DNA from 2 places in the Microbacterium aquilitoris genome. Region 2 is predicted to be linked to the other one. Evidence: predicted binding sites of a transcription regulator. Region 2 holds the regulator's gene; the other holds the start of a gene.
What was found. The regulator LexA, encoded in region 2, represses DNA repair genes until DNA is damaged. The targets are predictions, from matches to a motif close to TCGAACANNTGTTCGA.

Region 1: imuA' (DnaE2-dependent mutagenesis accessory factor ImuA') is a predicted target of LexA. The motif match lies at 6,705-6,720, and genes of this name have one in related genera.

What each region holds. Positions count from the first base shown of each region.
Region 1 is NZ_JAUZVT010000002.1:371,206-385,914, reverse strand. Features, by position in the region: gene Q9S78_RS08630 (GTP-binding protein) at 1-609, shown strand, start outside; gene Q9S78_RS08625 (SdpI family protein) at 610-984, opposite strand; gene Q9S78_RS08620 (error-prone DNA polymerase) at 1,003-4,413, opposite strand; gene Q9S78_RS08615 (DNA polymerase Y family protein) at 4,413-5,996, opposite strand; gene imuA' (DnaE2-dependent mutagenesis accessory factor ImuA') at 5,996-6,682, opposite strand; gene Q9S78_RS08605 (nuclease-related domain-containing protein) at 6,812-7,798, opposite strand; gene Q9S78_RS08600 (helix-turn-helix transcriptional regulator) at 7,911-8,606, opposite strand; gene cynS (cyanase) at 8,760-9,230, shown strand; gene Q9S78_RS08590 (HNH endonuclease) at 9,239-9,736, opposite strand; gene Q9S78_RS08585 (M23 family metallopeptidase) at 10,044-10,850, opposite strand; gene Q9S78_RS08580 (iron-dependent transcriptional repressor DtxR) at 11,135-11,839, opposite strand; gene serC (phosphoserine transaminase) at 11,947-13,065, shown strand; gene Q9S78_RS08570 (DUF3027 domain-containing protein) at 13,137-13,847, opposite strand; gene Q9S78_RS08565 (cold-shock protein) at 13,840-14,223, opposite strand; gene Q9S78_RS08560 (hypothetical protein) at 14,330-14,608, shown strand; gene Q9S78_RS08555 (helicase-associated domain-containing protein) at 14,610-14,709, shown strand, end outside.
Region 2 is NZ_JAUZVT010000001.1:1,357,312-1,372,020, forward strand. Features, by position in the region: gene miaA (tRNA (adenosine(37)-N6)-dimethylallyltransferase MiaA) at 1-318, shown strand, start outside; gene Q9S78_RS06605 (alpha/beta fold hydrolase) at 370-1,224, shown strand; gene Q9S78_RS06610 (TetR/AcrR family transcriptional regulator) at 1,217-1,798, shown strand; gene dapF (diaminopimelate epimerase) at 1,837-2,703, shown strand; gene Q9S78_RS06620 (class I SAM-dependent methyltransferase) at 2,710-3,351, opposite strand; gene hflX (GTPase HflX) at 3,430-4,944, shown strand; gene Q9S78_RS06630 (prolyl oligopeptidase family serine peptidase) at 4,960-6,870, opposite strand; gene lexA (transcriptional repressor LexA) at 6,903-7,568, opposite strand; gene Q9S78_RS06640 (LysM peptidoglycan-binding domain-containing protein) at 7,873-8,247, shown strand; gene Q9S78_RS06645 (histidinol-phosphate transaminase) at 8,275-9,348, shown strand; gene hisB (imidazoleglycerol-phosphate dehydratase HisB) at 9,405-10,016, shown strand; gene hisH (imidazole glycerol phosphate synthase subunit HisH) at 10,013-10,660, shown strand; gene priA (bifunctional 1-(5-phosphoribosyl)-5-((5-phosphoribosylamino)methylideneamino)imidazole-4-carboxamide isomerase/phosphoribosylanthranilate isomerase PriA) at 10,711-11,457, shown strand; gene Q9S78_RS06665 (SseB family protein) at 11,441-12,220, shown strand; gene Q9S78_RS06670 (DUF1844 domain-containing protein) at 12,267-12,665, opposite strand; gene infC (translation initiation factor IF-3) at 12,868-13,542, shown strand; gene rpmI (50S ribosomal protein L35) at 13,590-13,784, shown strand; gene rplT (50S ribosomal protein L20) at 13,815-14,195, shown strand; gene Q9S78_RS06690 (TrmH family RNA methyltransferase) at 14,278-14,709, shown strand, end outside.

The DNA of each region.
Region 1 (14,709 bases), on a different contig from region 2:
GTGAATTGGTCGGGACTGTCGACTCCGGACCTCTCGATCACGATGGCGCTGGTCAGCCACCTCGCCCCGTCCGCGCGACTGCGTCTGCATCAGCCGGCCGTCGATCTGCTGCCCATCGCACCGATCCCGATTCGCTCCCACCAGGACGCGCCCGGATGGGTGCAGCTGCTGAACGGGGAGTTCGCGCCGCACATGACCGACCCGCGGATCAGCGCCCTGCGGTACGAGAACGTCCGCCCGCTGCATCCCGGACGTCTGAACACTCTGCTCGACGAACGGATCGAGAGCGGGGAGTTCGGCTCCGTCATCCGCTCGGCGGGGTTCTGCCGCTTCGCGACCCGCTCGAACGTCATCGCGCAGTGGGATCACGTCGGGTCGATGATCGCCTTCTCGCCCGTCCAGGTGGACGACGGGATGGCGGAGGCTGAGGGGCTCCTCGCCGTCGGCGAGGACATCGCCTTCATCGGGCTCGATCTGCACCACCGCGCGCTGCGCGCCGCCCTCGACGAGACGGCGCTGACCGACGACGAGCTCGCGGCGGGACCGTCGGCATGGGCGACCTTCGAGGATCCGTTCCCGACGTGGCAGGTCTCCCGCAGCAGGGAGTGATCAGACAGCCCGTCGCTTGTCGCGCTCGACCTCGACGGCGGCGCGACTGCCGACGCGTGCGCCGTAGAGGACGCAGGCGAGCACCACGACGGATGCCCCGATCACCACGATCGAGAGGGACTCGGTCGGCACGGGCAGGAACGCGCAGAGCCCGGCGACCAGGGCAGCGACCCCACCCCAGACCGTGGGACGCTTCGCGCGGATGTGGGCGGCGAGCCATGCCTCGTCGCTGGCCATCGTGCTGGGGATGCGGATCCCGGCGATGTGGTTGCGCGTCAACCGCCCCGACGCTGCTGCGGTGGCGACCCAGATGAGCAGGACCCCCATCGCCGCCAGCAGGATCAGAATCGTGAATCGAATGCCCAGGTCGTCCATCACGACAGCCTAGGCAGGTCACTGGAAGTCCCTCGACCGGTGCGTCACTCCCACTCGCAGGTCCTCGAACCCGTCAGCGACGAGGTTCGTCACACCCTCGGGCGAGCGCTCGAGCATGCCGCGCGCGATGAGGGCGGGACTGTCGCGCAGGATGCGCCGGTATCTGTTCCACACCCCGACCGAGCAGATCACGTTCATGACGCCGTGCTCGTCTTCGAGGTTCAGGAAGGTGATCCCGGATGCCGTCGCCGGCCGCTGCCGGTGCGTCACCAACCCTGCGACCTCGATGCGCCGACCGATCTCATGCTCGCGCATGCCGCACGAGGTGATCACCCCGCGCGCGTCGAGCTGCGAGCGGTAGTGCGTCAGCGGGTGGTCGTCGGCCGACACCCCCGTCGCCCACAGGTCGGCGGCGAGCACGTCGTAACTCGACTGGTCGGGGAAAAGCGGCGGCTGCACCGACACCAGCGATCCCTCGAGGAACTCCTGCCGGTCCTGCGCGGCATCCCCCGCCAACCAGATGCCTTCGCGCCGCGTGATCCCGAGGCTCTCGAACGCGCCCGCCGTCGACAGCGCCTCGAGCTGCGCCGCCGTCGCACCGGTGCGCCGCACGAGATCGCGCAGGTCCCGGTACGGACCGGATGCCTCCCGCTCCGCCACGATCTTCGTCGCCAGCGGCACCCCGATACCCGTGACCGAGGCGAGCCCCAGCCGCACCGCGAAGTTCCCGTCGCGCCGATGCGCCGCCGATTCGTCAGGCAGCGACCGGTCGAACTCCGGCACGGGCGGCTGGATGCGGTCGGCGCACGAGTCCCGGCCCGTCGGGTCGCGGCGGTAGGTCGCCCCCTCCGACACCGGCTCCAGCCCCGCCTCCACCCCCGACGCGTGCAGGTCGGGACGCCGCACCTCGACCCCGTGCCGTCGCGCGTCGGCGGTCAGCGTCGCGGGCGAGTAGAAGCCCATCGGCTGCGCTCGCAAGAGCGCCGCGAGGAACGCCGCCGGGTAGTGCAGCTTCAGCCACGACGACGCGTACACGAGCAGCCCGAACGACAGCGAATGGCTCTCGGCGAAGCCGAAGTTCGCGAACGCCTGGATCTTCACGTAGATGTCGTCGGCGGCCTTACCCGTCAGGCCGTTCCGTTCCATCCCCTCGTACAGCTTCTTCTTCAACGAATCAATCCGCTCGATCCCGCGCTTCGATCCCATCGCGCGGCGGAGCAGATCGGCATCCTCCCCCGACAGATCGCCGATCGCCATGCCCATCTGCATGAGCTGCTCCTGGAACACCGGGATGCCGAGGGTCCGCTCCAGCACCGGCTTCAGCTTCGGGTGCGCGTACGTGATCGGCTCGTCGCCGAGCTTGCGACGCACGAACGGATGCACCGCGCCGCCCTGGATCGGCCCCGGTCGGATGAGGGCGATCTCGACCACGAGGTCGTAGAACTTCCGCGGCTGCAAACGGGGCAGAAGCCCCATCTGCGCGCGGGATTCGACCTGGAACACCCCGATCGAATCGGCGCGACACAGCATGTCGTAGACCGCCGCTTCCTCCTTCGGCATCGCATCGAGACTCCACCGCTCCCCCGTCGCCACCTCGATCATGTCGAAGCAGTACTGGAGAGCGGCGAGCATCCCGAGCCCCAGCAGGTCGAACTTCACGAGCCCCATCCACGCGGCGTCGTCCTTGTCCCACTGGATGACGGTGCGGTTCTCCATGCGCGCGTGCTCGATCGGCACGACCTCGCCGACCGGACGATCGGTCAGCACCATGCCGCCCGAGTGGATGCCGAGGTGCCGAGGCGCTTTCAACAGCTCACCCGCGTACGCGATCACCCGATCGGGGATGTCGTGGTTGCCCGGGGTGTCGAGCATCGCACCCCAGCGCTCGACCTGCTTCGACCAGGCATCCTGCTGCCCCGGCGAATGCCCGAGCGCCTTCGCCATGTCGCGGATCGCGTTCTTCGGCCGGTACTGGATGACGTTCGCGACCTGCGCCGCTCGCTCCCGTCCGTAGGTCTCGTAGACCCACTGGATGATCTCCTCGCGCCGGTCCGAGTCGAAGTCGACGTCGATGTCGGGCTCCTCATCGCGGAGCGCGGACAGGAACCGCTCGAACGGCAGGTCGTAGAAGATCGAGTCGATCGCGGTGATGTCGAGCAGATAGCAGACGGCGCTGTTCGCGGCGGACCCCCGCCCCTGACACAGGATGCCGCGGCGCCGCGCCTCTTGCACGATGCCGTGCACGATGAGGAAGTACCCCGGGAAGTCCTTCTGTTCGATGACGCCGAGTTCCTTCTCGATGCGCGCACGGTTCGCATCGGTGGCATCCGGGTACTTGCGAGGCACGGCCTCCCACACCAGGTACCGCAGCCACGTCATCGGCGTGTGCCCCTCGGGCACCTGCATCTTCGGCAGCGCGGGCTTGGCCCGTCGCAGCGGGAACGCGAGCGCGTCGGCGAGCTCGACGGTGCGCTCGACCGCGCCCGGATACCGCCGGAACCGCCGCGCCATCTCGGCCCCCGACCGCAGGTGCGCGCTGGCGTGCGAAGGCAGCCAGCCGTCGAGCTCGTCGAGCCCGCGGTTCGCCCGCACCGCCGCAACCGCTGCCGCGAGGTGCACCTTCTCGGGCACGGCGTAGTGCACGTTGTTCGATGCGACGGCCGGAAGCCCCCGCTCGGCGGCGAGCGCGGCGAGCACGTCGTTGTCGCGCGAATCCGTCGGTGCGCCCTGATCGATGAGTTCGACGTCGACCCGCTCGGGCCCGAACAGGTCGACGAGCCGGTCGAGCTCGTACGCCGCGGCGGCCGGCCCGTCGACGGCGAGCGCCTGCCGGACGGCGCCCTTGCGGCATCCGGTCAACACCTGCCAGTGCCCGCCGGCCCGATCGGCGAGGTCGTGCAGGTCGTAGACCGGGCGCCCCTTCTCGCCACCCGACAGCTGCGCGTGCGTGATCGCTGCGGCGAGCCGGTGGTACCCCTCCTCGCCGCGGGCGAGCACGAGCAGGTGCCGTCCGTGCGGGTCGGGCTCGCCGTTCTGCGGACCGGGAAGACCCAGCGACAGCTCCGCCCCGAACACGGTCTGCAGCTGCAGGTGCTCGGCCGCCTCGGCGAAGCGGACGATGCCGTAGAACCCGTCGTGGTCGGTGATCGCGAGGGCGTGCAGGCCCAGGCGCTCCGCCTCTTCGACGAGATCCTCGGGCGAGGACGCCCCGTCGAGGAACGAGAACGACGAGTGCGCGTGCAGTTCGGCGTACGGCACCGCGTCGAGTGGCCGCTCGATCTCGGGTGTGCGGTACTTTCCACGCTTGTGCGACCACGCCGGACTGTCGCCGCCGTCGGTGCCCGCCGGTGCCCCCTCGGGTCGCCGCCGGTCGCTGAGGATCCGTTCCATCTCCGACCACGAGACCGACGGGTTGTTGCCCCACCCCATTAGTCGTACCTGCCCTCGGCGTGCCAGACGCCCTCCTCGCACACCAGCAGCCACGCGGTCTCGGCCTCGTCGACCACCTGGAACCGGTGCGCGCGACGGGTGCGCGCGGCATCCCACCCCCGCTCCATGACGGGCCAGGGTCCTGCCCACGAGGCGATGCGACGCGGATGCCGGGGCCTCCGCGCCCCCGATGCGTCCGGCGCTCCCGGCAGGATCAGCGCGATCGGCTCGGCCGTCAGCTCGCCGCGGCCGTCGACGGCGACCATGTCGTCGTCGCGATCGATGACGGCGACCGGGACCGGCTCGGGGAAGACGGTCGCTGGCAGCGGGTCGGGCAGGCTCCCCGGCCACGGCCGCGCCCGCTCGGCGATGACGGCGCGGTCCCCCCACGGCACGAGCACCTGCCGTTCGGCGAGCCACCGTCCGCCGCCGACCTGCGGGGTGACGACGCCGGTATGTCCGAGCATCGCCTGCACGCGCGAGAGCGCCGAGTGCACGCGCTCCTCGGGCCCCGAGCCGAACAGACCTGTCACGTGATGGGATGCCGCGTCCACCTTCTCGGGCACGATCCGCACCTTCGCGACGGCGCTCTTGAGCCCTCGCTCCGCGAGCTGCCACCGCACCCGGTCGACGACCGCGGCCGCATCGAACGCCCCCGGATGCAGCCACACCCGCTCACTGTGGTCGCCGCGATCCCCCGTCAGCGCGACGCGCAGCTCGGTGCAGACGAGGTCGACGGCGCCGAGCCCCGAGATGAACTGCTCCGCGGCGAGACGGATGCCGAACGCCACCTGATCGGCGATCTCGAGCGGCGGCTCGAAGCTGACCTCACGCTCGAGCTCGGGCGGCGGCGTGCGCGGCTGCACGGGCTGCGAGTCGAGCCCCGACGCGAGGGCGTGCAGTCGCGCCCCGCGGGGTCCGAGCCGTTCGATGAGCCGGGCGGGCGGCAGTGCGGCGAGTTGACCGAGGGTGTGGATGCCGAGACGCGCGAACAGGCTCGCGACCGACTCGTCCTCGAGCGCCGTCACCGGCAGCGGCGCGAGGAACGCGGCAGCCGCCCCCGGCGGCACGATCCGCATCGGGGCGTCCGGGCCCGTGGTGCGGGCGGCCTGCTCCGCCGTGAACGGACCATCCCCCACCCCCGCGCGCACATCGTTCACGCCGAGCTCGGCGAGCGCGCCGGTGAGCGCCGTCGCCGCACCCGCCTCGCCGCCGTAGAACCGCGCGGGGCCCTTCACCCGCAGGGCGCACAGCCCCGGCTCGCGCAGCTGCACACCCGGGGCGATCTCCTCGAGCCGGGCGATGAGCGGGGCGAACGTGCGGTGGTCGCGCGCGTCGTCGGCGTCGACGACCTGGAGCTGCGGGCATCGCGCCTGCGCGTCGCGGCGCCGCATCCCCCGCCGCACCCCGTCCGCCCGCGCAGCCGGCGAGGTCGCGGCGACCATCCCCTTCGCGAAGACGGCGATCGGCCCCTCGGCCTCGGCGAGCCCCTCGAGACCCAGCGCGACCACCGGCCAGTCGGGCACCCAGACGACGAGGCTCCGCACCGGCTCGATCCCGGTGTCGACGAGTGCGGGATCCATCAGCTCACCGCCCGCATCGGCAGGTCGACCACCGGGGCGATGGGCTGCTCGCGCACCGCGATCGCCCCATCGGGGGCGGGCAGCAGCATCCGCGACGACCGCGGCACCGGAAAACGCCGGCTCGTGACCGTCACGGTCAGCTCCCGATCCGACAGCACGCCGTAGCCGTCGCCGAGGCCCGACCACCGGGCATCCGTCACATCGATCATCGCCTCGGTCTGCGGCCACGGCCCCTGCACGAGCAGCACCACGCCGCGCTCGCGCATGCGCGCCGCGAGCCGCGAGATCTCGGCATCCTTCGCCCGAGTCGGCGGCCGCACCGCGACGACCGGCAGCACGTCGGCGATCGTCGCCGTCACGGCAAGCCAGCGCGGACCCGGCTCGGGGATCAGCACGAGGTGCGACAGGTCGACGCCCGCCTTCTCGGCCGCCTCGGCGCCGAACCCCGGCATCCCGACCACCCCGCACCAGCTGCCGGTCTGCGACGGCTGCGCCAACAGGCCGAACAGCAACGACATCGAGCCGCCGATCGAATACGACGATCCCGGCCGCAGCCCCCCGCCCGGCAGCAGTTCGGCCAGGGCAGGATGGGTGGGAAGGGGCGGCGCCTCGAGCTTGCGCCCCTGGATTTGAGCCATCTGCGCGCGCAGCCGCTGCACCTCTTGGGCGGTAGCGGTGTCGCGCACGATGGATCTCACCTCGACATGGTAGAAGCTTTGTTCGAACGACTCAAGCCGTCTACGTCGAAGATACGCACGGGTTCCGACATCGCCCGCGCCCGCTTTCCCCCACTCCGAACGAGCGGATGCCGAGCCTCAGTCCACCTGCTCACCCTGAACGGCGTCGAGAACGCTCTGCCACTCCTCGGCGTACGCACCGACGCCCGTCGCATCCGTCGCCATCGAGGCCAGGCCCGGCGCGAGTCGCTCGATGAGGCCCGGTCCGATGCGACCGGGTCCGAGCGCGCCGAGGTGGGCGCGCATACCCGCGGTATCGAAGACCGGGGTGTACGGCGTCCGTGACGGTGCCCCCTTCCGCGGCGTGAAGAGTCGGACGCTCTTGTGCGAGTAGAAGACGCAGGCGTCGATGCTGAGGTCCTCACCGGTCCTGGCCTCGATGAGCCGGCGCAGCGCGAAGGCCTGCCTTCGGACCTGCACGCGCGGAGCCACGGAGTGCTTCTCCGAGGTACCGCTCGGGTCCGGGTGCCGTGTGATCGAGAGCCCCGTTCCCTGATCCTCTCGCCGCACCTGGATGGCGAACTCGCCGTCCGAACCGGCGTCGATCAGCGCGCCGAACGCCGCGTGCACGGACGACGGAGCGACCCCGTCGAACACGACACCCTTCCAGTTCTTCGCCTCGATCACGATCACGCGATCGTCCATGAGCAGCACATGATCGAGCTGCGTCACATATTTCGGCTGCTCCCGGCCACCCGTGGCGAAGACGATCCCCGAGAACAAGACGCCGTCCAGTCCGTGCGCCGACACCATCTCCAGGAGCTTCGCCCGACTCCCCACCTCCCACTTGAGGGACGCCGTGTAGGCCTGGTGGTAGCGAGCGACGAGAGCCTGGGATTCCTCCTTCTCCCGCCGTTCGGCCGCGACATCGGCGAGATGCGCTGCCGTACCCTCCTGCACGACCTGCTGCAGATGCATCTCCCACTGCTGGCGCTCGGCGGAAGCCGTCTCGGCGAGACCCGCCAATCGACGCGTGTGCCGGCGGTGCGAGAACACCACCCAGGTAGCCAAGCCCACCACGAGGAATCCCAGAATCAGGAGTATTACCACCGTCGTCGTATCCATGAAGCTCCTACGGGGCATCGGTCTCGATCGAGCCCCTCACGCTACGCGAGCGGTCTCCCGCGCGGGCGCACTCCCCACAACCCGCGTCAACGCACAGGCCAGATGCCGGGGCTCAGCCCGCGTCGCGGGCGAACGCTCCCGGCGCTACACCGAACCGGCGCCGGAACGCGCGCGCGAAGGTGTCCGGATCGCGGAAGCCGGCACTGTACGCCGCGGCGGCCACCGGCATCCCGTCGCGGAGCAGCCCCTGCGCGCTCCCGAGCCGGTACTCGCGGATCAGCGCCGCAGGGCTCTCCCCCTCGCGCCCCAGCACGGCCTGCGCCGTCCGCACGGACACGTGCGCATCCCGCGCGAGCACGTCGACGCAGAACTCCGGGTCGCGGTGCCGCGCGGCGATCTGCGCACGCAGAGCGGATGCCGACGGCACCCCGCGCATCGCCGGAACCTGCGCCTGCGGCTCGAACGACAGCAGTCGATGCTCGGGCAGGGGCAGTTCCGCCACCTGCCACGCGACGTCGAGCGGCCGTCCCGCGCGGGTGACGAACACCTCGTTGCCCCGCGGGTCACCGCCGTGATCCGCCGCGTGGACGATCGGGCACTCGTGCGCGGGGTAGGCGGAGCCGTCTGCGCGATGCCCGTGCAGCACCTCGTGGCTCGGACCTCCCACGACCCGGCGGGGATCGGAGTATCCGAGCAACCGCCCGGCGGCCTCGTTCAGGTGGGCGACGGCGCCACCGGGTCCGATGACCCACAGCGGCTGCGGGACGGCATCCACCACCGCCTGCATCCACCGCTCGATCGCCGCCATGGGCCCACGCTAGGCACCGAGGTTTGCCCTGGCGCGTCGCGCGCGTTTCGACCGTGTCACACGTGCGCACAACGACGGCATCCGTGCGCGTTCTTCCTGCCGCCTCACGCTCCGGGACTGGTCCGATGGAACGAACCGACGAGAGGACACGTCATGACGCTCCCCCAGATCATCAGCAAGCAGGCCGCCGGTGCCGCCATCGACGAGGTGCGACGCAAGAGCGGACTCTCGTGGGACGCGGTGAGCGAGCTCATCGGCCGTCCGCCGGTGTGGACCGCCGCGGCCGTTCTCGGGATGCACGCCCTCCCCCCGGCCGAAGCGGAGCGCCTCGGCGACGCCCTCGGACTCGACGCCGCGCTCGTCGACGCCCTCACCCGCCAGCCGAACCGCGCCGCCGAGGCAGATCTCTCTACCGACCCGACGATCTACCGCTTCCACGAACTCGTGCAGGTCTACGGGCCCGCGCTCAAAGCCCTCATCCACGACCGTTTCGGCGACGGCATCATGAGCGCGATCAACTGCAGCATCTCTCTCGATCGTGTCGCACACCCCGACGGGGACCGGGTCGTCATCACGATCGACGGCAAGTTCCTGCCCTACGCCTGGGTCGAATCCGGCGTCTGACCTGGGCGCTACGCCGCCAGCGCCAGGTACGGCTCCCACGCGGGATCGGTGCGCTCGGTGCCGCGGACGCGCCAGCCGGCTCCGCGCGGGGGCTGCGGCATCCATCGCAGCTCCCAGTTCATCTCCTGCGGGGTGCGGTCGCCCTTGACGTTGTTGCAGCGCAGGCACGCCGCGACGAGGTTCTCCCACGAGTCGGCTCCGCCGCGCGACCGCGGCAGCACGTGATCGATCGTCGACGCGCTCTTGCCGCAGTACGCGCACCGGTGGCCATCGCGACGCAGCACGCCACGGCGGGTGACCGGGACCCGCCGGCCGGCCGGGATCCGCACATAGCGGGTCAGCACGATGACGGCCGGACGGTCGTACACGTCGCGGGTCCCCCAGACGGGGTCCTCTTCGACGCGTTCGACGATGGTGGCTTTCTCGGTCATGACGAGCACGAGGGCTCGCTTGAAGGAGATGACGGCCAGGGGTTCGTAACCTGCATTCAGCACCAGGGTGCGCATAGGGGTGTCCTCTCGAACGGCCGAGACGGCTTCACGGCCTTCCGTGTCGTCGACGCGGTCCGGGTCGAGAGGGGTGCGGGTACGAAAAAAGGCGCCGTCATGAAGACAGCGCCTTATTCGCACGACCGACGTCGTGGCAATCGTGCACACGATGCCGCAGCACATGCCGACCTAGCGCATTCCGGTTGCGAATGCGGGGTTGGATGTCCATACGGCTCCCCTCGGCTCGAACGAGCGTCGGGGTCAGGGTATTACACGCCGGGATGCCCCAGGGCGAACATCAGCAGAACGATGACTGTGTGTCTCGTCAGCCGGCGTTGGCCTGCAGCCAGGACTCGGCGTTCGTGTACCCGTTGTTGATGCGGATCTCGAGGTGGAGGTGGGTGCCGTTGGCACGGCCCGTGGAACCGACCTGGCCGATCAACTGGCCGACCGAGACCTTGTCGCCGACGGAGACGCGACGCGTGCCCCAGTCCATGTGCGCGTAGAGCGAGGTCACCCGCACACCGCCGATGTTGTGAGCGATCTTCACGTACACACCCCAGCCCGGTCCGGACTCGGAGGACGCGACGACGGTGCCGTCGGCGACGGCGTAGATCGGCTCGCCGCGGCCGACCATGTAGTCGGTGCCCTTGTGGCCCGCGTAGGGCGTGCCGAAGTTGTTGAAGTGCGCGAGCGGACGGCGGACCGTGCCCGAGCCCGGCGACACGAGCGGGACCGAGGACGAGAAGCTCGACGAGCTGCGCGACGACGATGACGAGGACGAGGCTGACGCGAGTCGGGCTGCGAGCGCGGCCTTGGCGGCCTTCTCTGCGGCCTCCTTCGCCTTCGCTGCCTCGATCTCCTCGGGAGTCGTGGCGGAGTACCCACCGCGCGCGAGGGTCTCGGGGCTGCCTTCGGATGCGACGACGAGCGATTGTGCGTCGTCGGCCGAGACCTGCTGCAGCGTGCGCGCTTCGGCGACGTCGCCCCGATCGGCGGCGGCGAACGCCGGGATCGCGACGGTCGCGACCATGCCGGCGACGGCGGCGACGGTCAGGAAGCTGCGGACGGGGTGAGGGCGCGGGGACGTCGAGCGGGTGGCGGGCGCCGTGGCGGCGACACGTTTGCTCAAGCGACCTCTGCGGGGGGCCGTCGATGCCTCAGAAATCTCGTTCGACGGGTGGAACTCTTCAGCCAAGCTGTCCTCCAGCGCCTCCGCATCCGCGGGTGAGGATGCTGGCTCGTCGGCACTCCGTGTCGGGCACGGATGTAGGGGACACCAGGCGAATGACGAGCCGGAGAGGCAACTCGCGAGGCGGTCCGTGGCGGGCTTCTCGCCTATGGACCCTCCGAGGCTACCGGAAGGTAACGAATAAGTCACGCTCCCGCTCTTGTGAGCGGGGCCGCGGCGACGGCTCAGATCTCGCGCGCGTCGACGATGAAGATGTGCGAGGCGACCTCGACGGGGAGCTCGAGCGCCTCGTCGACACCGTCCATCTCGACAAGGACGTACCCCTCGTTGAAGCGGAACGAGCCGGTGCGCCCGGGGACCACACCCGCGTCGCGCAGCTGCGTCAGGAGCTCGGGATCGACCTGCATCGGCTCCGCCAGACGACGGATGCTGCCCGTCACCGGCCCGCCGGCGTCGTTCAGCCGACGCACGAGGCCGACCACGCCGTTGTCGAACGCGTTGGCCGGAACGTCGCCCAGCTGGTCGAGGCCCGGGATGGGGTTGCCGTACGGGGACTCGGTCGGGTGGTCGAGGAGTTCGATGAGCCGACGCTCGACGAGCTCGCTCATGACGTGCTCCCAGCGGCACGCCTCTTCATGGACGTATGCCCAGTCGAGGCCGATGACGTCCGACAGCAGGCGCTCGGCGAGACGGTGCTTGCGCATGACGTCGACGGCCTTCTGCCGGCCCGGGTCGGTGAGTTCGAGCTTGCGGTCCTCTGAGACGACGACGAGACCGTCGCGCTCCATACGGCCGATCGTCTGCGACACCGTGGGGCCGGAGTGGCCGAGGCGCTCGGAGATGCGCGCACGAAGGGGCGTGATGCCCTCTTCCTCGAGTTCGAGGATGGTGCGCAGATACATCTCGGTGGTGTCGATGAGGTCGGTCATGAAGGCCTTTTCGCGCGGGAGACAGTGCGTTCCCAGCCTATCCGGCATCCGGTCGCGGAGCGTCATGGAACCGGAGCCGCCGGGGCCTGCGCCTTAGACTTCTCGCCATGGCGACTGTGACCCTTCCCCGCGAGATCCTGCCCGTCGACGGACGATTCGGCTGCGGCCCGTCCAAGGTCCGTGCCGAGCAGCTCGAGGCGCTCGTCACCCAGGGGGCATCGCTCTTCGGCACCTCGCACCGCCAGGCACCCGTGAAGGACCTCGTCGGCCGCACCCGCTCCGGTCTCGCCGAGCTGTTCCGACTTCCCGAGGGGTACGAGATCATCCTCGGCAACGGCGGATCGACCGCGTTCTGGGACGCTGCGGCCTTCGGGCTCATCGAGAAGCGGGCGCAGAACCTCGTGTTCGGCGAGTTCGGCGGCAAGTTCGCCGCGGCTGCCGCCGCCCCCTGGCTCGAGGCCCCCGATGTGCGCCGCGCCGAGCCCGGCACGAGCGCGAAGCCCGAAGCCGTCGACGGCGTCGACGTCTACGCCTGGGCCCACAACGAGACCTCCACAGGTGTCGCGACGGCGATCTCGCGCGTCCACGGCGACCCGGGCGCCCTCACCGTGATCGACGCGACGAGCGCCGCCGGCGGCATCGACATCGACATCGCCGAGGCCGACGTCTACTACTTCGCGCCTCAGAAGAACCTCGGCTCCGACGGCGGCCTCTGGTACGCCGCGGTGTCGCCGGCCGCCATCGAGCGGATCGAACGCGTCGCGGCATCCGGTCGGTACATCCCCGAGTTCCTGAGCCTGAAGAACGCGCTCGACAACTCGCGCCTGCAGCAGACGCTCAACACCCCCGCCATCGCGACACTGCAGCTGCTCGACAGCCAGCTGCAGTGGATCAACGGCAACGGCGGCCTCGCCTGGGCGGGCGCCCGGACGGCGGAGTCCTCGGGCGCCCTGTACGAGTGGGCGGATGCCGCGTCCTTCGCGACCCCGTTCGTCTCCGACCCGGCCGACCGCTCCCCCGTCGTCGTCACGATCGACTTCGACGATTCGGTCGACGCGGCCGCCGTCGCGAAGAGCCTCCGCGCGAACGGCATCGTCGACACCGAGCCGTACCGCAAGCTCGGTCGCAACCAGCTGCGCGTCGCGACGTTCGTCTCGATCGAGCCCGACGACGTCCGTCAGCTCATCCGCGCCATCGACTACACGGTCGAGCACCTCGCCGGCTGACCCCGCACGACGAACGCGGCCCCGAGGAGTGATCCCCGGGGCCGCGTTCGTGTGAGAGCGGATGCCGCGCGTCAGTACTCGCGCAGCACCTCCGCATTCTCGTCGTCATCGTTCTCGTCGTCATCGTCATCGTCATCGTCGTCGGATTCGTCCTCGTCGGACTCGTCGTCGTCCTCATCGGATGAGACGTCATCTTCCGACTCGTCGAGCTCGTCGATGTCGACGCCGTCGACATCGCCGGCGTGAAGGATCGGAGAACCGTCGCTCTCGAAGTCGCCGGCATCGAGGTCCTCGCCGTCGGCGTCATCCTCGTCGGCGTCATCCTCGTCGGCGTCTTCGTCGTCGTCGTCCACGTCATCGTCCTCGTCGGACGTGTTTTCGCCCGACGCGGCCTGAGCCGCCTGGTACTCCGCGAGCCGCTCGGCCCACGGCAACCACTCGGGAGCGAGCAGCGCGCCGTCGCCGGGCATCAGCTCCACCTCCAGGACGGTCGGGTCGGATCCCTCGACGACGGCGACGCTCACCGTCCAGAACCAGCCGGGGTAACCGGCCATCCGGTTCGCGAAACGGAGCGAGACGACACCTCCGTCTTCGAGCTGATACCCCGCGGCATCGCCCACGGTCGCCTCGGGAGTCACCTCGAGAAGCGCCGCGCGCGCGAGGTCGTGCGCCTCGAACAGGCGCGGGTCGGTGGGGGCGGATGCCTCCGTCTGCTCGACAGGGGCGTCAGCCGACTCGACGGACGCGGTGTCCGGTTCTGCCGGTTCGGTCGATTCAGGCATCGAGGTCATCAGCGACCTTGCGGAGCACAGCGGCGACCTTCTTGCCGTGCGCGCCGCTCGGGTACCGCCCGTGGCGCAGATCGCCGCCGATGCCGTCGAGGAGCTTCACGAGGTCCTCGATGATGACGGCCATGTCGTCGGCGGGCTTGCGGTTGCGCTTGCTGAGGCTGACAGGGGCATCGAGCACCCGGACGGCGAGCGCCTGCAGACCACGGCGACCGTCGGCGACGCCGTACTCCAGCCGGGTGCCGGGCTTCATCGTCGTGGTGTCGGCGGGGAGCGCGGTCGCGTGCAGGAAAACGTCCTGACCGTCGTCGCCGGTGATGAAGCCGAATCCCTTCGCCTCGTCGTAGAACCTGACCTTGCCGGTGGGCATGTGTCGAACCTCGCTGCTCGAGCCCGCGTGCGGGCATGGAAAAGTGGGACCGTCTCAGCCCCACCCTCCACCCTAAGCCACCGCGGCGAGCCGCTACTCTGATCGGATGAGCACTCCGCCCCCGGCCGGCGACCTTCCCGTCCGTCGCATAGACCGCATCCTGGCGTTCATGTCCCTGGGTCTGTTGGTGCTCTCGGTCGTCTGCTTCTTCTCGATCATCATCGCGTCGGGTCCGGGTGGACTGGAGCAGGCCGACTTCGCCTCGGGCATCTGGCCCGTGGTGAGCCTCATCGTCTACGTCGCGCCGCCGGTCGCCTTCGCACTGCTGCTCGCGCTGCTGATCATGACCTTCGTGCGACGGGGACGGGCCAACAAGGGCCGTTGACGTGACAGCTTCCGATGCTCGTGCCCTCGCGACCCGCCTCGCGACGCTCGATCCGGATGCCCTCGCCGCGGTGTTCGATGCCCGCCGCATCGCCCCGAACA
Region 2 (14,709 bases):
CTGGACCGTGCAGAGCTGGTCGAGCGCCTCGATGAGCGGGTCCGGGGGATGTGGCGGGACGGTCTACTCGCCGAGGTCGAGGGCCTCCGGGCCCGGGGTCTCGAGTCCGGTCCGACCGCGCCTCGCGCCATCGGTTACGCGCAGGCACTCGCGCAGCTGGGCGGCCGGATGGACGAAGAAGAGGCCGTCGCCGAGACTCAGGCGTTCACGCGTCGGTACGCGCGGCGTCAGGTCTCGTGGTTCAAGAGGTACCCCGGCATTCGGTGGGTGGATGCCGGGACCCCCGGCATCCGCCTCCTCGACCCCTTGACAAGCTAAAGCTAATAGCCGTAGCCTTCTCGTATCGAACACGATGCGAAGGAGACGCCGATGGTCGAGAAGATCCAGGTCCAAGGCGGGGAGATCGCGTTCGACGTGGTCGGGGACGGTCCACTCGTGGTTCTGGCACACGGGATGGGCGACTCCCGGCGCTCCTATCGCTTCGTCGTGCCGGCCCTCGTCGAGGCAGGGTTCCGTGTGGCGAACGTCGACATCCGCGGATGCGGCGAGTCGAGTGCCACGTGGGCGAGCTACAGCCGCGGTGACATAGCCGGTGATCTGCTCGCCGTCATCCGTCATCTCGGCGGTCCCGCGGTCATCGTCGGCCAGTCGATCAGCGGAGGTGCTGCGACGGTCGCGGCAGCGCGCGCCCCGCACGACGTCGTCGGGGTCGTCGAGCTCGCCCCGTTCACCCGCACGCAGCGATTCGACCCGGTCGGCCTGATCCGGCACCCCCGTCATCGGAAGGGCATGACCCGCCTGGCGACGATGATGCTCCGTGGGAGTGTGCCCGCGTGGCTCCGCTACCTCGACCTCGCCATTCCGCAGAAGCCCGCAGACTGGGCGCAGGAGCAGGCTGGCATCGCCCGTCATCTCGCCGATCCCGCGCGCATGGCCGCGCTCCGGGCCATGGGGCAGACGAGTCCCGCGGATGCGGGGGAGCAGCTCCCGCAGGTGACCGTGCCGGTCCTCGTGGTGATGGGCACGGCCGACCCGGACTGGGCGGACCCCCGGGCCGAGGGAGAAGGGGTGATCGCCGCGCTTAGGCCCGGCATCGGCCGGCTGGCGGTCATCGAGGGTGCCGGACACTACCCGCACGTCGAACGGCCGGGGGAGGTCGTCGACCTCGCCGTCCCGTTCCTGCGAACGGCTTTCTCGATCGGGACGGGGGCGGCGGATGCCTAGGGCCGGCCTCGACGTCGACGCCGTGACGCGCGCCGCAGCCGACCTCATCGACGAGCAGGGGCTCGCCGCCCTGACGATGACGGCGCTGGCGGAGCGGGTCGGCGTCCGTCCGCCGTCGCTCTACAAGCATGTGCCGGGCGGGCTCGTCGAGCTCACCCATCGGGTGGCGACCCTGGCCGCGCAGGACCTCGCGGGGGTGTTCCGTGCGACGCTATCGGAACACCGCGGCGCCGCCCTCACCGACGTCGCTGTCGCCTTCCGGCGCTATGCACAGGCGCACCCGGGTCGGTATGCCGCGACCGCCGCCGCCGAGCCGTCCGGTGATGACGACCCGCTCGCGATCGCGCTCCACGACAGTCTCGACGCCCTCGGCGGAGTGTTCGACAGCTACGGACTGCCGAGACAGGAGCACGTCCACGCCATCCGCATGCTCCGGAGCGTGCTCCACGGGTTCGCTGTCCTGGATGCCGCGCACGGCTTCCGGATGGATATCGATGTCGAGGACAGCGTCGCGTGGTCCCTCGATCTCATGGATGCGGGACTCCGCGCAGCGGGGTCGACTCCGCCGCGCTGACCGGCGAAGCGGCATCCACCCGCACCTAGACTGGGCGGGTGTCGACGATCGCATTCACGAAGGGCCACGGGACGGGCAACGACTTCGTCGTCGTCGCCGACCCCGACGGGTCGCTGCACCTGACCGGCGAGCAGATCGCCGCGCTGACCGACCGACGCTTCGGGATCGGAGCCGACGGGCTGTTGCGGGTCGTCCGTTCAGCCGCCATCGATGCAGGCTCTGAGACTCCCGACGCCGAGTGGTTCATGGACTACCGCAACGCCGACGGCTCGATCGCCGAGATGTGCGGCAACGGTGTTCGCGTCTTCGTGAAGTACCTCCTGAGTGCGGGTTACGCGACGCTCGGCGCCGGCGAGACCCTGCGCATCGGCACACGCGCCGGAACCAAGACCGTCACGCTCGCCGACAACGGATTCGAAGTCGACCTCGGCCTGTGGCGTCCGACCTCCGACGAGGTCCTCGTGCGGGCGCACGGTCTCAAGATCGCGCGCCCCGGTCTCGGCATCGACGTCGGGAACCCCCATGTCGTCGTCGCCCTCTCGAGCATCGCCGAGCTCGACGGGCTCGACCTGACGGTCCAGCCGATCCTGGACCCCGTCCCGGCAGCCGGCGCGAACGTCGAGTTCGTCGTCCCCGAAGAACCCCTCATCACCGACGGCGTTGGCGCGATCCGGATGCGCGTGTTCGAGCGGGGCGTCGGGGAGACGCTCTCGTGCGGGACCGGGGTAGCGGCATCCGCTCTGGCCGTGCGTCACTGGGCGGGCGCCGGTGCCCCGGACCGGTGGACGGTGGACGTCCCCGGCGGCCGTCTCGGGGTGCGCGTCGTGCGGACGGATGCCGGTGAGCGCGTCCTGCTCTCCGGTCCCGCGTCGCTCGTCTTCTCGGGCGAGATCACGCTCGCCTGACGTCGCTCAGGGGAGGGTGATCGTCCCCGTCGCGGGCGTGCCGTGACGGCGGACCTTCAGCACCCGGAATCCTCGCCCGGTCGCGGCACGGGTGACCGAATAGCCCCTGTCGAGGGATGCCGCGAGCCACCGCTGCAGCGAGTCGGAACCGAGATTGCGTTGCACGACGAGCCAGGCATCGCTGCGCTCGGCGAGCCGGGGAATCCACGTCTCGAGCAGTCCGTGCAGGACATCCTTGCCGACACGGATCGGCGGGTTGGACCGGATGGTGCGGAAGGCGACGTCGCTCGGAACATCTTCGGGCAGCACGGCGTTGACGTTATCGAGGCTGAGTTCCGCAGCGTTGCGGCGGACGAGGTCCAAGGCTCGCTCGTTGACGTCGACGGCCCACACCGTCGCGTGAGGCGCGTCGATGGCGAGCGACAGCGCGATGGGACCCCAGCCGCATCCGAGATCGAGAAGATGACCGCCCGCCGGGGGCGGAGGCGTGTTCGCCAGGAGCACCGCCGTCCCGCCGTCCACATGGTCGGGACTGAAGACCCCGCCCGCTGTCGTCACCTCGACGTCGCGACCGGCGAGGGACACACGGATGCGGCGGAGGTTCTCGGAGCTGGACGGGGACGCGCTGAAGTAATGGTCGCTCCCCATGCGACGAGCGTAGCGGAGGCGGTGGAAGCCGCGGGAAGCTAGAGTTCACGGATGGCCGCGAGGCCGCGAAAGGATCACATGACAGACACCACCACCCCTGCCGCGACGGACGAGCCGGTGGACCCGGTAGACCGGGTGCTGGCGCGAGCGGAGTCGCGTTCGGGGGTGCGCGTGTTCGGCGCCGCACAGGCGCTGCAGGACGAGAGCACCGTCGCCTACGGCGACACGGACGGCGACCAGTGGGACCGCGAGGAGCGCGCCGCGCTCCGCCGCGTCCCGGGGCTGTCCACCGAACTCGAGGACGTCACCGAGGTCGAGTACCGCCAGCTGCGGCTGGAGAACGTCGTGCTCGTGGGCGTCTACCCCCAGGGGTCGACGGAGGATGCCGAGAACTCGTTGCGCGAGCTCGCCGCACTCGCCGAGACAGCCGGGGCCGTCGTCCTCGACGGCGTGCTGCAGCGTCGTCCGCATCCCGATCCCGCGACGTACATCGGCCGCGGTAAGGCGGCGGAACTCCGCGACCTGGTCGTCGCCGTCGGTGCCGACACGGTCATCGCCGACACCGAGCTCGCGCCCAGCCAGCGACGCGCCCTCGAGGACGTCGTCAAGGTCAAGGTCATCGACCGGACCACCGTCATCCTCGACATCTTCAGCCAGCACGCGAAGAGCCGGGAGGGCAAGGCTCAGGTCGAACTCGCCCAGCTCGAATACCTCCTTCCGCGCCTGCGCGGCTGGGGCGACTCGATGAGCCGACAGGCCGGTGGCCAGGTCGGCGCCGGCGGCGCCGGTATGGGCTCGCGCGGTCCGGGTGAGACGAAGATCGAGCTCGACCGCCGACGCATCCGCACGCGCATGGCGATGCTGCGCCGTCAGATCCGCGACTTCAAGCCGGCCCGTGAGGCCAAGCGTGCCGAGCGCAAGCGCAACACGATCCCGTCGGTCGCGATCGCCGGGTACACGAACGCCGGCAAGTCGAGTCTGCTCAACAAGCTGACGAGCGCGGGCGTCCTCGTCGAGAACGCGCTGTTCGCGACCCTGGACGCGACCGTCCGTCGCGCGCAGGCGGCCGACGGTCGGGTCTACACGCTCACCGACACCGTCGGGTTCGTCCGCAACCTCCCGCACCAGCTGGTCGAGGCGTTCCGCTCGACGCTCGAGGAGGTCGGCGACGCGGACGTCATCGTGCACGTCGTCGACGGGTCGCACCCCGACCCGGCCGCACAGCTCGCGACCGTCCGCGACGTCATGGGCGATGTGGGGGCGCGCTCGACGAACGAGATCGTCGTCTTCAACAAGGCCGACCTGATCGACGCCGACACGCGCCTCGTGCTGCGCGGCCTCGAGCCGAAGGCGCACTTCGTCTCGTCGCGCACCGGCGAAGGCATCGTCGAGCTGCGCGCGACGATCGAGGACGCTCTGCCGTTGCCGGCCGTCGAGGTCCACGCGCTCGTCCCGTACGACCGCGGCGATCTCGTCAGCGCCGTCCACGAGTCCGGTCATATCCTGTCGACCCGTCACGAGGAGGGCGGCACCGCCGTCCACGCCCACGTGTCGGAGCGGCTGGCGGCCGAGCTCGCGCCGTACGCGCGCTGACCGATCGGCTCGGACTCAGCTGAGCGCGATCGCGGGGACCCCGGGGGTCTCGAAGCCGAACACCTGACCGAGGAAGGCCAGCTCGGATTCGAGCGCGTGCACGACGGTCTCCGCTCGTCGGAACCCGTGCCCCTCGCCGTCGTACAGGACGTAGGCGTGCGGCACGCCGCGTTCGGCCAGGGCGTCGCGGATGGCCTCCGCCTGCGTCGGCGGCACGACCGCGTCGTCCGATCCCTGCAGGAGCAGGACCGGCACGCGGAAGCCCTCCGTGTGGCTGAGCGGTGAGCGCTCGAGGTACAACGCCTCCGCCGCGGGGAGCGGCCCGATGAGACCGTCGAGGTAGCGGGCCTCGAAGTCGTGGGTGTCGGTGGCGAGCAGGCGCGCGTCTCCGACGCCGTAGCGGGAGATCCCCGCGGCGAAGACGTCGGTGCCGACGAGGGCCGCGAGCACGGTCCAGCCGCCGGCCGAGCTCCCCGCGATCGCCAGGCGCGCGGCATCCGCTCGTCCCTCCGCGGCGAGACCGGATGCCGCGGCTGCGACATCGTCGCGATCGACGACGCCCCACTGCCCGCGGAGCCGGTCGCGATAGGCCCGCCCGTAGCCGGTCGAGCCGCCGTAGTTCACCTCGACGACGCCGATGCCCCGGCTCGTGAAGAATGTGATCCGGCTGTCGGCCACGCCGCCGACGTGGGCCGTCGGGCCTCCGTGCACGAGGGCGATGTACGGCGGAAGTTCGCCCTCGGGCGCCGTGTGGTGCGGGTTGGTGGGCGGGTGATCGAACGCGTGGACGTCGCCGTGGCGGCCGTGCACCGTGAAGGGGCGCGCCGGGGGGATCCACTCGTCGCCGAGGTCGGAGCGCGAGCCCACGACGAGCGTCACGTCGCCGTTTTCGTCGAGCTGCCAGATGCCGGTGACCCCGGGCGCCATCCCCGACACCAGCACGCGGGATCCGAGGGCATCCTCGACGACCGCGCGCGATCGGACGGGGATGCCGGTCGCGCGAGCGGTCCCCTCCGCGTCGATGCGCACCACCTCGTCGGCGCCGTGCGTCCGGACCGCGACGATCCCGCCGTCCGGCAGGAGTGCGTACCACCGGACGCCGAGCACCCACAGTCCGCCTCCGGTGTCGGCGTCCGCGGGGGCGACCGGCTCCGCCGGAAGATCGGATGCCACGTCCCGCCGCCACAGGTTCCACCGACCGGCGTTCGGACCGGCCGAGGGGTCGTCGAGCCAGATGAGCCGGCCGGAGGCATCCCACTCCGGCTGAAGTGCCGCTGTCTCGCCGGACGTGATCGGGCGCCAGGTCGTCACGGTGCCGTGGGCGAGGTCTCCGACCCGGATCTGCGTGCGGTCCCAGGGCATGTCCGGGTGGTCCCACGCCACCCAGGCGAGGTGCCTGCCGTCGTGCGACAGCGCCGGTTGCGCGAGGAAGTCGCTTCCCCCGACGATCTCGCGCGCCTCGCCGCCGTCCTGGGGGATGGACACGATCGATCGCCGTGGCACGGGGCTGCCGTCGTGCACTTCCCGGATCGCGAGCAGCACCCCGTGCTGCCACCGCAGGCCGCCGTGACGGGCCTGCGGGTCGTCGGGGGTGAGCGGCGTCGGCTCCTCTCCTCTGCGGAGCGACCAGACGCGCTGATCGGACTTCTCGACGAAGAAGAGCCGACCGTCCTCATCGGTCGTCCACGACCCGCCGCCGTACTCGTGCACGCGGGAGCGCGCGCTCCACGGGGCGGGGAGGAGATCCTCGACCTCGCCGTCGACCGAGCGCCGGATCGACGAGCGACCGCCCTGATCGGGCAGCGACTCTCCCCACCAGACCTCGTCGGCCACGAAACGTGCACCGTCGTAACGCGGCGCCGCGGCGGAGGCGTCCGCAGCGGACAGGGGCGAGATCCACGAACCGTAAGGAGCGACCGTCGTCATGCCCTCACGCTACGCGGTGGCGCCCACCTGGATCACACGGCTCGAAGGACAGCGACGACCTTCCCGAGGACGACCGCGTCGTCGCCGAGGATCGGCTCGAACGCGGAGTTGCGGGGGAGGAGCCAGGTGTGTCCGTCGCGCTGGCGGAACGTCTTGACGGTGGCTTCGCCGTCGAGCATCGCCGCGACGATCTCACCATTTGACGCATCCGCCTGCGAGCGCACGACGACCCAGTCGCCATCGCAGATGGCGGCGTCGATCATCGAGTCCCCCGACACCCTCAGCATGAACAAGTCGCCCTTGCCGACGAGCTGACGGGGAAGGGGGAAGATCTCCTCGACCTGCTGCTCGGCGGTGATCGGCACCCCCGCGGCAATGCGTCCGACCAGGGGGACCATGGCGGCGTCGCCCACGGCGGGCGCGGCATCGGCCGGGTTCTCCCCGGCGGCGCCGGGGAGGTCGATGAGGACCTCCATAGCCCGGGTCTTGCCGGGATCGCGACGGAGGTACCCGCTCAGCTCGAGCTGATTGAGCTGATGGGTGACGCTCGAGAGCGACTTCAAGCCGACCGCATCCCCGATCTCACGCATGCTCGGCGGATACCCGTAGCGAGCGATCGACCGCTGGATCACCTCGAGGATCGCGAGCTGCTTGTCGCTCAGGCTCTTGCGCCGGCGGGTCTGCGGCTTGTCGCTCATGTCGTTCCTTTCACGGCCCTGCGTCCCCGCCGGTTTTCCGGGCGTCGGACGTCGAGCCGGGGGCACTCGCCTTCGAATGTCGGAGGTTGGTGATGGGCTCTGTTCATCGAAACCGTATCCGGTGTCGATGGGATCGTCCCGTAGCCGACCGCGTGTCGTCTTCGATCGATCTGCGGATAACCGCTCTCTTGACAGTGTACGAACATCGAAGATAGATTCGGAAGAGAACTTCGCACCCGCCCGTCCCGGCCGATGGGCGGGGGCGAAGATCTCATCTGACCGGGGTTGCCCCGAGGAGGACACCATGAACTCGATCACCACCATCACGCCCGCCCGTCCGGTCGCTGTCCGCACCCGTCTGCGTCTCACGACGCGTGGGCGCCGCGCCCTCATGACCGTTGCGACTCTGCCTGCCGTCGTCGCCCTGGGTGTCGGCATCCTTTCGGGCGGCGGCGCACTCGCCAGTGGCGATGCGGGCACGCCCGCGGGTTCTTTCAGCACCGTGACCGTTCTGCCCGGCGACTCGCTGTGGACCATCGCCCAGGACATCGCACCCGACAGCGACCCGCGTGACGTCATCGACGAGATCGTCCGCCTCAACGCCCTCCCGTCCACTGCCGTCGACGCCGGCGAGTCCCTCGCGATCCCCGCCTCCTACAGTGCTCAGGCGGCCGAATAAGGCGTCGTGACGCCCTACGATGGCGGGGTGAGTGCGAGTCTCGACGACCTACCCCTCCGTGACGACCTGCGCGGTCAGATCCCGTATGGAGCCCCGCAGGCCTCCCTCCCGGTGACGTTGAACGTCAACGAGAACACCCACCCTGTTCCCGAAGACGTCGCGGACGACATCCTGGATGCTGTCGCTCAGGCGCTCCGCGACATCAACCGGTACCCCGACCGCGAGTTCACGGTGCTGCGAGAGGGGTTCGCCGACTACCTCGGCCACGGTCTCGAACCGGAGCAGATCTGGGCGGCGAACGGGTCGAATGAAGTCCTCCACCACCTGCTGCAGGCGTTCGCCGGCCCGGGGCGGACGGCGTTCGGGTTCTCGCCGACGTACTCGATGTATCCGCTGCTGACGGGGGCGACGGGCGCCACGTACGTCAGCGGCTCCCGCGGCGAGGACTTCACGCTCACCGCGGCCGACGCCGCCGAGCAGGTCGAGCGTGCACAGCCCGATGTCGTGTTCCTCTGCTCGCCGAACAACCCGACGGGCACGCCCCTCTCCCTCGATGTCATCGAGGCGGTCTACGACGCGTCCCAGGGCATCGTGATCGTCGACGAGGCGTACCAGGAGTTCGCGCCGCACGACGAGCCCTCGGCGCTGACCCTTCTCCACGGGCGTGAGCGTCTCGTCGTCTCCCGGACGATGAGCAAGGCCTTCGCCTTCGCCGGTGCGCGGGTGGGGTACCTCGCCGCCGACCCTGCGGTGATCGACGCACTCCGGCTGGTGCGCCTGCCGTACCACCTGGGCGCGCTCACGCAGGCGGCTGCGACCGCTGCCCTGCGGCACGCGCCCACGATGCTCCGAATGGTCGATGACATCGTCGCCCAGCGCGACCGGATCTCCGCCACCCTCAGCGCCCTCGGGTACTCGCCGTACGAGAGCTGGTCGAACTTCGTCCTCTTCGGCGGCGTCGATGACCCGCAGGCCACGTGGCAGGGCTTGTACGACCGCGGCATCCTCGTCCGGGACGTCGGGCTGCCGCACACCCTCCGCGTCTCCGCGGGCAGTGAAGAGGAGTCGACGGCATTCCTCGAGGCGCTCGCCTCGCTCTGAGTGGCATCGCGACATCGGGCGGCGGGACGGATGCCGCGCGTCGATAGACTCGACGCATGAGCACCCCCGCGTCCCGCACCGCCTCCGTCCGGCGTGCGACCAGCGAGTCGACGATCGAGCTCGAGCTGGATCTCGACGGCACCGGCCAGAGCACGATCGACACGACGGTGCCGTTCTTCGACCACCTGCTCACGGCTTTCGCGAAACACTCGCTCACCGATCTGACCGTCCGCGCGACGGGCGACACGCACATCGACGCTCACCACACGGTGGAGGACACGGCGATCGTCCTCGGGCAGGCCATCCGTCAGGCGCTCGGAGACAAGGCGGGCATCTCCCGCTACGGCGACGCCCTCGTTCCCCTCGATGAGGCACTCGCCCAGGCGGTCGTGGACATCAGCGGGCGTCCGTACCTGGTTCACTCCGGAGAGCCCGAGGGTTACGAGTTCCACCTCATCGGCGGCCACTTCACCGGCTCGCTCGTCCGCCACGCGTTCGAGGCGATCGCGTTCCACGCCGGTCTGACCGTCCACGTCACGCTGGTCGGCGGACGCGACCCCCACCACATCGCCGAGGCCGAGTTCAAGGCGTTCGCGCGCGCCTTCCGTCAGGCGAAGGCGCTCGATCCGCTCGTCCAGGGCATCCCGAGCACGAAGGGCGCCCTGTGACCGCAGCACCGGTCGTCGCGGTCCTCGATTACGGCTCCGGCAACGTCCACTCGGCGGTCAAAGCGCTGATCGAGGCGGGCGCCGATGCGCGACTGACCAAGGATCGCGGCCTCATCGCGGACGCGGCCGGATTGCTCGTCCCGGGAGTCGGCGCGTTCTCGGCGGTCATGTCCGCACTCCGCGCGAGTCGCGGTGACGAGCTCATCGGTCGCCGCCTGGCGGGCGGGATGCCGGTGCTCGGCATCTGCGTCGGGATGCAGGTCATGTTCGAACTCGGCGTCGAGCGCGGGGTCGACACCGAGGGGATGGGGGAGTGGCCGGGGTCGGTCACCGAACTCCAGGCGCCGGTGCTTCCGCACATGGGGTGGAACACCGTCCGCACGGGCGAGGGCTCCACGCTGTTCGCCGGTCTCGAGGACGAGCGGTTCTACTTCGTCCACTCCTACGGTGCGCAGGACTGGACGCTCGACGTCATCAAGCCGTTCCGCGAGCCGGTGCTGACCTGGTGCGACTACGGCCGGCCGTTCCTCGCGGCCGTCGAGAACGGCCCGCTCTCGGCGACGCAGTTCCACCCTGAGAAGTCGGGGACCGCCGGCATCCGCTTGCTCTCCAACTGGATCTCCTCGCTTCCTGCGTCGGAGTAACCTGTCCCCTTGTGCGCGCGCCCGGCGTGCACCCCATCCCACCCGGAGCCATGAACGAATTCGCATCCACGCCCGAACTGACCCTGCTGCCCGCTGTGGACGTCGCCGACGGCAAGGCCGTCCGACTGACGCAGGGTGAGGCCGGCACCGAGACGAGCTACGGCGACCCGGTCGACGCAGCGCAGGAGTGGGCACGCCAGGGCGCGGAGTGGATCCACCTCGTCGACCTCGACGCGGCCTTCGGTCGCGGCTCGAACGCGTCACTGCTGCGCAAGGTGATCAAATCGCTCCGCGGCGTGAAGGTGGAGCTCTCGGGCGGCATCCGCGACGACGAATCCCTCGACGCGGCGCTCGACTCCGGTGCGACCCGCATCAACCTCGGCACCGCGGCTCTCGAGAACCCCGAATGGGCGGCCGACGTCATCCTCCGCTACGGCGAGGCGATCGCCGTCGGGCTCGACGTCCGCGGGACGACCCTGGCAGCCCGCGGGTGGACCCGTGACGGCGGCGACCTGTGGCAGGTCCTGGACCGTCTCGAGGATGCCGGTTGCAGCCGCTACGTGCTCACCGACGTGACGAAGGACGGCACGCTGCAGGGGCCGAACATCGAGCTGCTGCGCGAGGTCGCCGTCCGCACCGACAAGCCCGTCGTCGCATCCGGTGGGATCTCGAGCCTCGACGACATCGCGGCGCTCCGCGAACTCGTCCCGCTGGGCGTCGAGGGCGCGATCGTCGGGAAGGCCCTGTACGCCGGCGCGTTCACGCTGGCCGAGGCGCTGGATGTCGCCGGACACTGACCCCCACTCGGGCGGCGCGGCCGATTCCGCCGGCGTCCCCTGGGAGGGGCGGAGCTTCCAGCCGAACCCCCACAGCGGAGACGACGGCAGCGCTGATCCGGCGCTGCTCGCGGCGCTGACCGCCTTCCACGCGGGTGAGGGCTCGGCGGGAGCCGTGGTCGACGCCTACCGGACGGCTCGCCTTCTCATCCCCCTGGTCGCCGAGAAGGGCGAGGAGGGTGTCGGGCCGACCGGCTTGATCGTCGACAAGACGCAGGAACTCTCGATCGTCACGGTCGCCGCTCCCGACGGCCGTCGCGTGCTTCCGGTGTTCACGTCGGTCGCAGCGATGTCGCGATGGGATGCCGCGGCCCGCCCGGTCCCCGCCGACGGTATCCGGATCGCGCTCTCGGCCGCGGCGGACGACACGGATCTCATCGTCATCGATCCCGGCAGCGAAACGGAGTTCGTCCTGCGTCGTCCCGCGGTGTGGGCGATCGGGCAGGGGCTGCCGTGGGAGGCTCCGCACGTATCGCCGGAGGTCTTCGCCGGCCTGCAGGAGTCGATCGGCACCGAGCTCGGTGTCCTGGATCTGTCGGTCGCGACGGGGGACCCCCACTCGCGTCTGCGGGGACCCGAGCTCGTCGTGAGCCTGCACCTCGTCGACGGTCTCGATCAGCCCGCGCTCGACGCCATCCTGCAGCGACTCGCATCCCGATGGGCGGCGGACGATCGCGTCGCCGTCCTCGTGGACGCCCTGACGGTCAAACTCGTCCGCGCCTGATACGCACGAAGGGGGATGCCGCACGGCATCCCCCTTCGTATCGGTGTCAGTTGACGGGGCCGGTCCACTTCTCGCCCGGACCCTTGCCGATCGGGTCGGGGATCGAGGATGCTTCGCGGAACGCGAGCTGCAGCGTCCGCAGCCCGTCACGGAGCGAGCGCGCGTGCATGTCGCTCACCTCGGGGGCGGCGGCGGTGATCAGGCCGGCGAGGGCGTTGATCAGCTTGCGGGCCTCGTCGAGGTCCTTCTGCTGGTCGGGATCGTCGGCGAGACCGAGTTTGACGGCGGCGGCGCTCATCAGGTGAACGGACGTGGTGGTGATCACCTCGACGGCCGGGACGTCCGCGATGTCGCGCGTGGCCGACTGTGCGACCCGCTCCTGTTCTTCCCAGCGCGAGAGGCGCTCGGGGTCGTGATCACTGTGGTCGGCCGGAATAGTACTCACGTGCTGCTCTCTGCTAGACTTCTGCGGGCACCGGAGTGTTCTGCTCCGTGTCGAAAGAGGATCACATCCCACCCGCGCTTGCCGCTCCAGGCTACCGGGTCTCGCACTCCGCCTCGCTCGTCGAGGTTGTCCAGGGTGCAGAACAGAACGCCGATGCATGCATCGTGCGGGGTGGACGTGACGATCTTCCGCCCGGCGACACATTTTCCGTGTCACCGGAGGCCGTCCACCGCACGAAGAGGAGTTCCGCATCAGCGATCCCCGCACCAATGACCGCATCCGCGTCCCCGAGGTCCGCCTCGTCGGACCCGCGGGTGAGCAGGTCGGCGTCGTCCGCATCGAGGTGGCCATGCGCCTGGCCCAGGAGGCCGACCTCGATCTCGTCGAGGTAGCCCCGAACTCGAAGCCCCCCGTGGTCAAGATCATGGATTACGGCAAGTTCAAGTACGAGGCTGCGCAGAAGGCCAAGGAAGCGCGGCGCAATCAGGCGAACACCGTCCTCAAGGAGGTCCGGTTCCGTCTGAAGATCGAGGCGCACGACTACATAACCAAGCTCAAGCGCGCCGAGGGCTTCCTCCAGGCGGGCGACAAGGTGAAGGCGATGATCCTCTTCCGCGGTCGCGAGCAGTCGCGCCCCGAGCAGGGTGTCCGTCTCCTCCGCAAGTTCGCCGAGGATGTGGCCGAGTTCGGCACCGTGGAATCCAACCCCACGATCGACGGACGCAACATGGTCATGGTCGTCGCGCCCCACAAGAACAAGTCCGAGGTCAAGACCGAGCAGAACGCCGTTCGCGCGGCGTCCAAGCAGGCAGCGCGCGATGCGCGCGGTGGTCAGGCCGACGACGAACAGACCCCCGCTTCCGCTCCGGCGGAGTAAGCGCACCACAGACTCCCGTCCGCGGGATCCCCAACGAAGGAAGAGATATGCCGAAGCAGAAGACCCACTCGGGTGCCAAGAAGCGTTTCAAGGTCACCGGCAGCGGCAAGCTGATGAAGCAGCAGGCCAACCTGCGCCACAACCTCGAGGGCAAGGCGACCCGTCGTACCCGTCGCCTCGACCAGGAGCAGGTCCTGGCCAAGGGTGACGCCAAGGTCGCCAAGAAGCTCCTCGGCATCTGATCGCCGACGCAGATTTAGGAAGTAGAAGAAATGGCTAGAGTCAAGCGGGCTGTCAACGCCCACAAGAAGCGTCGCGTCATCCTCGAGCGCGCCTCCGGTTACCGCGGACAGCGTTCGCGCCTGTACCGCAAGGCGAAGGAGCAGGTCACCCACTCGCTCGTCTACGCATACCGGGACCGTCGCAAGCGCAAGGGTGACTTCCGTCGCCTCTGGATCCAGCGCATCAACGCCGCTGCCCGTCAGAACGGTGTCACGTACAACCGCTTCATCCAGGGCCTCGGCCTCGCGGGTGTCCAGGTCGACCGTCGCATGCTCGCCGAGCTCGCGGTGAACGAGCCCGCCGTCTTCGCGTCGCTCGTCGCGACCGCCAAGGCTGCGCTGCCGGCTGACGTCAACGCCCCCAAGGCCTGACCGCGGCACCTTTCAGAAAGGGCGTCCTCTTCGGAGGGCGCCCTTTCGCGTGCCCGCCGTACCCGCGCCCTACACTGAGAACGTGCTCGAGAACCCCCGATCGCCGCGTGTCCGCGCTGTTGCGAAGCTGACCAAGCGTGCAGCCCGTCAAGAGACCGGGCTCTACCTGCTCGAAGGTCCGCAGGCGGCGAGGGAGGCCCTCGTCTGGCGGCCCGACACGCTCATCGAGTTGTATGCGACTCCGTCGGCATGGGAGAAGCACCAGGACATTCGCGATGCGGCATCCGACGCGGACGTCGATGTAGAGTTCGCGAGCGAGGCCGTGATCGAGGCGATGGCCGACACCGTGACCCCGCAGGGCATCATCGCGGTGGCCCGGCAGGTGCCGACGTCGGTGCGCGACATCTTCGCCGATGACCCGAAGCTCATCGTGATCTGCGAGGAGGTGCGCGATCCCGGCAACCTCGGCACGATCATCCGAGCAGCGGATGCCGTCGGTGCCGACGCGGTCATC